3 regions of the Shuttleworthella sp. genome follow, and region 3 is predicted to be linked to each of the others. Evidence: predicted binding sites of a transcription regulator. Region 3 holds the regulator's gene; each other region holds the start of a gene.
What was found. The regulator HrcA, encoded in region 3, represses chaperone genes, less so after heat shock. The targets are predictions, from matches to a motif close to TGTTAGCACTCNNNNNNNNNGAGTGCTAACA.
Positions count from the first base shown of each region.

Region 1: a site for HrcA is predicted at 923-953, ahead of htpG (molecular chaperone HtpG). Genes of this name have one in related genera too.
Region 2: a site for HrcA is predicted at 1,256-1,286, ahead of ACO5R6_RS00435 (co-chaperone GroES). Genes of this name have one in related genera too.

Region 1 is NZ_DBHIDN010000015.1:35,405-37,678, forward strand. Features, by position in the region: gene ACO5R6_RS05220 (acyl-CoA dehydratase activase-related protein) at 1-895, shown strand, start outside; gene htpG (molecular chaperone HtpG) at 1,057-2,274, shown strand, end outside.
Region 2 is NZ_DBHIDN010000001.1:93,076-95,349, reverse strand. Features, by position in the region: gene ACO5R6_RS00440 (DNA gyrase/topoisomerase IV subunit A) at 1-1,164, shown strand, start outside; gene ACO5R6_RS00435 (co-chaperone GroES) at 1,311-1,595, shown strand; gene groL (chaperonin GroEL) at 1,646-2,274, shown strand, end outside.
Region 3 is NZ_DBHIDN010000003.1:81,076-83,349, forward strand. Features, by position in the region: gene grpE (nucleotide exchange factor GrpE) at 1-365, opposite strand, end outside; gene hrcA (heat-inducible transcriptional repressor HrcA) at 599-1,669, opposite strand; gene hemW (radical SAM family heme chaperone HemW) at 1,806-2,274, opposite strand, start outside.

The DNA.
Region 1 (2,274 bases), on a different contig from region 3:
CCTGGAACCGAACCCGGGATTCTCCTTCACGCCCTCTCTCATCCAGCGGGGTCTCTATGCTCTGATGTTCGGCGATATATTCCTCCGCTGTCTCTACCGGGTCCGCCCCTATGAGCTGGTCCCCGGTTCCGCCAATGCCCTCCATGAGAGCTGGGCCAAGAAGGTGAAGGACTTTGTCGGTTCGGATAAGAAGCTTCTCTCCCACCGCAGGTACAAGCAGATGTGCCGTCAGATCATCCGGGATTTCGACGAGCTCCCCATCCATGAGGACATGCGAAAGCCCCGCGTCGGCATTGTCGGCGAGATCCTGGTCAAGTACCATCCCGTCGCCAACAATGACCTGGTGTCCGTTCTTGAGCATGAGGGTGCGGAGGCAGTCGTGCCGGACCTGACTGACTTCCTCCTCTACTGCTTCTACAACACCAACTTCAAGGCTGAGAACCTCGGCTTTTCGCAGAAGTCCGCCAGAATGGGCAACATGGGAATCAAATTCTTCGAGTGGCTCCGTAAGACGGCCCGGCAGGAATTCGAGAAGTCCAACCGTTTCACCCCTCCCGCCCACATCGAGGAGACTGCCGACCGGACGAGAGAAATCGTATCTCTGGGCAACCAGACCGGCGAGGGCTGGTTCCTGACCGGGGAGATGCTCGAACTGGTACATGACAACTGCAAGAACGTCATCTGCATCCAGCCCTTCGGCTGCCTGCCCAACCACATCGTGGGCAAGGGCGTCATCAAGAAGATCCGTCAGCTCCACCCCGATGCCAATATCTCCGCCATCGACTATGATCCCGGCGCCTCTGAGGTCAACCAGCTCAACCGGATCAAGCTGATGCTGGCCACGGCCAATAAGAACCTGGCTAGAGAACTGGAAGCGGAGAAAAAAATGGCCTGATCGGTCTTCCCGCTCTTGGCATGAAGATACTAGCACTCTCTTCATTTGAGTGCTATTGACAAGCAAAAATCAGAAACCTAAAATAGGAACCGTAGGTCGGAGGGAGGTCATCCCTCTCTTCCCTTCGGTTCATAAAACGATTTTAAGGAGCGTATTGATTTATGAGTTCAAAAGAAGGTTCTTTATCCATTTCATCCGAAAACATCTTTCCGGTCATCAAGAAGTGGCTCTATGAGGATCACGATATCTTCATCCGCGAGCTGATCTCCAATGGCTGCGATGCGATTTCCAAGCTGCACAAGCTGGATATTATGGGAGAGGTCTCTCTCCCCTTGGACTACAAGGCGAGAATACAGGTCACTGTCAATCCGGAGGACAAGACCCTGGTCTTTGTGGACAACGGGATCGGCATGACGGCTGACGAGCTGGACAAGTACATCAACCAGATCGCCTTCTCCGGTGCGACGGATTTCCTCAACAAGTATAAGGACAAGACTTCCGAGGACCAGATCATCGGGCATTTCGGCCTTGGCTTCTACTCCGCCTTCATGGTCGCAGACCGGGTGGAGATTGACTCCCTGTCCTGCCAGGAGGGGGCAGATCCGGTTCACTGGATCTGCGACGGCGGCACCCGGTACCGGATGGAGGACGGTGATTATTCGCAGGTCGGCACCAGGGTCACTCTGCACTTGAATGAGGACTGTCTGGAATTCTCCAACGAGTACAAGGTTCGTGAGGTGATCGAGAAGTACTGCTCCTTCATGCCCACGGAGATCTACCTGAACAAGGCCAATGCCCCCGAGGAGTATGAGACCATCGATGCCTCTGATCTCCTGGAGACCGATCAGGTCGTTGAGGAGATCCATGAGGATGCCAAGTACGAGGAGAAGGAGAAGGAGGACGGAAGCAAGGAGACCGTGGAAGTCTCTCCCGCCAGAGACCGGCGCAAGATCGTCAAGCGGCCCGTCCCCCTCAATGACACCAATCCCCTCTGGGCGAAAACTCCGTCCGACTGCAGTGATGAGGAGTACCGCGCCTTCTACCGCAAAGTCTTCATGGATTACAAGGAGCCCCTCTTCTGGATTCATCTCAACATGGACTACCCCTTCAACCTCAAGGGCATCCTCTACTTCCCCCGCATCAACAGCGAGTACGAATCCATCGAGGGGACGATCAAGCTCTACAACAATCAGGTCTTTGTCGCAGACAATATCAAGGAGGTCATCCCGGAGTATCTCCTCCTCCTAAAGGGTGTGATCGACTGTCCGGACCTCCCCCTCAACGTCTCCCGCTCTGCCCTGCAGAACGACGGCTTTGTACGCAAGATCGCCGATTACATCTCCAAGAAGGTTGCGGACAAGCTGTCCGGTCTCTGCAAG
Region 2 (2,274 bases), on a different contig from region 3:
TTCCAATATGAGCTTGCAACCCGCAAGTACAGCACCCTGCTCAAAAAGGAGAGGGAGAAGAAGGAAATCCAGGAGGGACTGATCAAGGCGGTCGATGTCATTGACCTGATTATCGAGATCTTAAGAGGCTCCAAGGATGTCAAAATGGCCAAGGCCTGTCTGGTGGAAGGGATCACCGAGGGGATCCGATTTAAGAGCGACCGGTCCGAGAGGGAGGCGAGACTTCTGCACTTTACAGGTCGGCAGGCGGATGCCATCCTGCAGATGCGCATGTACCGCCTGATCGGTCTTGAGATAGACCAGCTGCGGAGCGACTACGAGAAGACCATGCAAAATATCCAGAATTATACGGATATTCTGGAGCACAGGGCCCAGATGGCCAGGGTGATAATCAAAGACTTAAAAGACTTAAAGAGGGAGTTCGGCCGCGAGAGAAAAACCGTCATTGCCAATGTGGCGGAGGCTGTGGTTGAGGAGAGGCCCATTGAAGAGCAGGAGATGGTTGTCCTCATGGACCGGTTCGGCTATGTCAAGGCCGTTGATCTTGCCACCTATGACAGGAACCGGGAGGCTGCCGACAAGGAGAACAAGTACGTCATCCACTGTTCCAATCTGGATCGGCTGGCGGTCTTTGGCTCGACCGGTCAGCTGCACCTGATCAAGGTCCTTGATATACCGGCCGGAAAGTTCCGAGATAAGGGAATCCCCATCGACAACCTGTCCAAGTACGACTCCTCCAGGGAGCAGATCCTCTTCGCGGAGGCTCTCGAAGAGGTCAAGAGACACAAGATTCTCTTTGGGACCAGAGAGGGTTATATCAAGCAGGTGGACGGAGGGGAATTTGACGTATCCCGTTACACGTCGATCGCGAGCAAACTGGGGCCGGATGACGAGCTGCTTACGGTCGGGACTCTGAGGGGATCAGAGACACTTGTCATGGAGACCAGGGGAAGTTACTTCCTCCGCATTCATGTCAGCGACATTCCCGAGAAGAAAAAGGCGGCAATCGGTGTGACCGGCATAAAGCTCGGCAGGGCAGATCAGCTGCGCCAGATGTACATCCTGACAGACCAGGACTCGGGCGTGACCTCCTCCCACAATCCGAATGTTGTATTAAACAGACTTCACATCGGAAGCCGGGCGAGTCGGGGAGTAAAGCGATGACGGGATCTGCTCACTTGTTCACAAAATATTCACAGATTTCGAGAAATTTACCCTTGCAGTGACCGGGGTGAAAAACTAATATAGTCATATGAGTTAGCACTCTATTTTAACGAGTGCTAATAAATAGACATCAAGGAGGTTAAATCATGAAATTAGTTCCCTTATCTGACAGAGTTGTTCTGCAGCAGGTTGAAGCGGAGGAGAAGACCGCTTCCGGTATTCTTCTCTCATCCGCATCCCAGGAGAAGCCCCAGGAGGCCCTGGTCATTGCTGTGGGACCCGGCGGCCTTGTCGACGGCAAAGAAGTCAAGATGCAGGTGAAAGAGGGTCAGAAGGTAATCTATTCCAAGTACGCAGGCACTGAGGTAAAGCTGGACGGACAGGAGTACGTGATTGTTCGCCAGAACGATATCCTGGCTGTGGTTGAGTGATCGATTCCCTTTGCACTTATTCGAGTCAACGATAGAAAGAAGGTAAGAAAATGGCTAAAGAAATTAAGTTTGGCGCAGAGGCCAGAGCGGCTCTGCAGTCCGGTGTAGACCAGCTGGCCGATACCGTCCGGGTGACTCTTGGACCCAAGGGACGCAATGTCGTCCTGGACAAGTCCTACGGTGCACCGCTGATCACCAATGACGGTGTCTCCATTGCCAAGGAGATCGAACTTGAGGACCGGTTTGAGAATATGGGTGCCCAGCTGGTGAAGGAGGTTGCCACCAAGACCAATGATGTCGCAGGCGACGGAACCACAACCGCAACCGTGCTGGCACAGGCTATGATTCATGCCGGCATCCGGAATCTGGCTGCCGGAGCCAACCCCATCGTCTTGAGAAAGGGTATGAAAAAGGCGACCAATGTAGCCGCAGACGCTCTGGTTGAGATGTCTTCCCCGGTTGCCTCCAAGGATCAGATCGCCAAGGTTGCTGCCATTTCCGCTTCCGACGACCAGGTCGGAGAGATGGTTGCGGACGCCATGGAGAAGGTCTCTAATGACGGCGTCATCACCATCGAGGAGTCCAAGACCATGCAGACGGAACTGGATGTGGTTGAGGGTATGCAGTTTGACCGTGGCTACATCAGCTCTTATATGGTGACGGATACCGATAAGATGGA
Region 3 (2,274 bases):
AAGCTCTTGCTCTTCTCCTTCTCCGTCCGCTTGCGGAAATTATCAAACTCCGCCATCTGACGGGCGATCCGGTCCGTCAGGTCTGCAATCTTTTCATCCTTCGGATCCTTCTTCCCTGGAAGGGCTTCCTCATTCGCAGAATCTTCCTGCTCTCGATCATCCGGATCCTGTGTATCATTAGCTTCTACCGTCTCCTCCTGATGAGAATCCGCTTCTGCCTCGGCCCCGGGGATTTCCTCTTCCCCGGTCGGATGCGCTTCATCCGTCCCGGTCGAATTCAGATCCGCCTGCCTTCTCGCCTCTTCTCTGGCCTCTCTTACGGCTTCTTGCACAGCCTCCTGCGTGCTGCTTTCTGGAGTCTTCATCTCTTCAGCCAAAAAAATTACCACCTTTCTCGAGCTTGCGCTCCGGGATTTTGTTTCAATTAGCACTCATTCATGTCGAGTGCTAATATCTTCATGCACTAAGATAACACCGGGCTCGGATCATGTCAACTCATATTTGCAAAAAATATTCACAAAACAAGTGCAAAAATCCGCAGCTGCCCTGTCTGTTTCCACAGGCAGAGAAACTGCGGCTTCCGGTAAGCGCGACGGGGTCAGCTGCGAGCCTCATCCATTATTTCAGACAGCTTGCTCTTGAGCTCCTTGAGACTGCCCATGACCTTGGCGTAATCCATCCGCTTGGGTCCCACGATACCGATTGTTCCCCTGACTCCGTCTCCCAGATCGTAGTTGGCTGTGACCACAGAACAGTCCGGCATATTTTCCATGGGGGATTCACTCCCGATATAGACCTGGATTCCGGTCGCGTTCGGGTTATTCAGGCTCTGTTCCTGCACGTCGTTAATCAGCTCCGCCAGCTGTCCCTTCTCCTCAAATGTAGAGATAAAGGTGGAAGCTTTCTGGCGATCGGACAGTTCCGGGTACTTGAATATATTGGTTGCCCCTGATGTATAGATCTCAAGTCCATCGTCCTCCCGCAGGGTCTCCGGAATGGTCTTTAGAACCTCTGCCACGATATCCTCGTGGATCCCCGCCTCCTCCTGGAGCTTGGAGATGGTTGTCAGGTTAATCTCCTGCGCGGTGAGCCCGTTTAAGCTGTTGTTGAGCAGCATATTGAGTTTGAGAAGGTTCTCTCCGCTCAGGACACTCTCGACCTCGATCAGGCGGCTCTTGACCATGTTGCCCCCCATCATGATGACCGCCAGAATCTGATGGTCATTGACCTGGGAGAGCTGAAGGAACTTGATCCGGTTCCTGCTCATGGCGGGAGCGGAGATCAGGGATGTGTACTGGGTGGTCTTGGCCAGGAACCTGGCGACCTGCTGCAGAACCTTGTCCATCTTCTCTGTCTTCTGAATGACAAAATCCTTGAGCTCCAGGACTTCCTGATCCTTCTCCGCCAGAAGATGGTCTACATAGAATCGGTAGCCCCGGTCGGTCGGAATGCGGCCGGCCGAACTGTGCGGGCGAAGAATATATCCCATCTCCTCCAGGTCACTCATCTCATTGCGGATGGTGGCGGAGCTTAGGGTCACGCCCTCCAGCTTTGAAATTGTCCTGGAACCGACCGGCTCCCCGGACTCCAGATAGTTCTGAATAATGGCGTTTAGGATCTTGGACTTACGCTCGGAAAGCTCCTCACCCATCTGCTTGGAATCAGCCATGGCTTACTCCTCTCCTCCGGCATCAGCAGTCATCATGCTTGAGTGCTATAACTGTTCTTCATTGTAAAGTTGGCCCCTTCTCCTGTCAACACAGGTCGGCCTGTCCTCTTTGCCCGCTTACTGCAGGCCCTCTCTGTCAGGGCAGGTACTCGGCCAGGACGACATTGGAGATGTCGATGCCCCTTTTCGTCAGAGCGATCTGCCCGCCTTCTCTCCGTACCAGTCCTCTCCTTCTCTGGCTCTCTATGACGGGTCCGAAGACGCTGTCGATCGCAAGACCGAATGCATCCAGAAAATCCGCCTCACGAATTCCTCCCGTCTTGCGCAGACCCAGAAAGAGAAATTCTTCCATGGCCTCGCGGCAGGTCAGCTTCTGAATGGTCTTTGGATCAATCCACGGGGCGTCCGCCAGGATCTCGTCCGGGCCCTCCTGCCTGCTTGGGTCATAGGCCTCCCAGAGCTCAATATAATGGTCTGTCTCCTTGATGTTGGAGAAGCGGATATTGGGATAAGCTGGGGTTCTCAGTCCCTCCGGCCTCCGCCCGCCCCCACCGTCTCCCGGGAAGGAGTCCATAAGCAGGGAGGCCGCCCCCACCCCCAGCCCC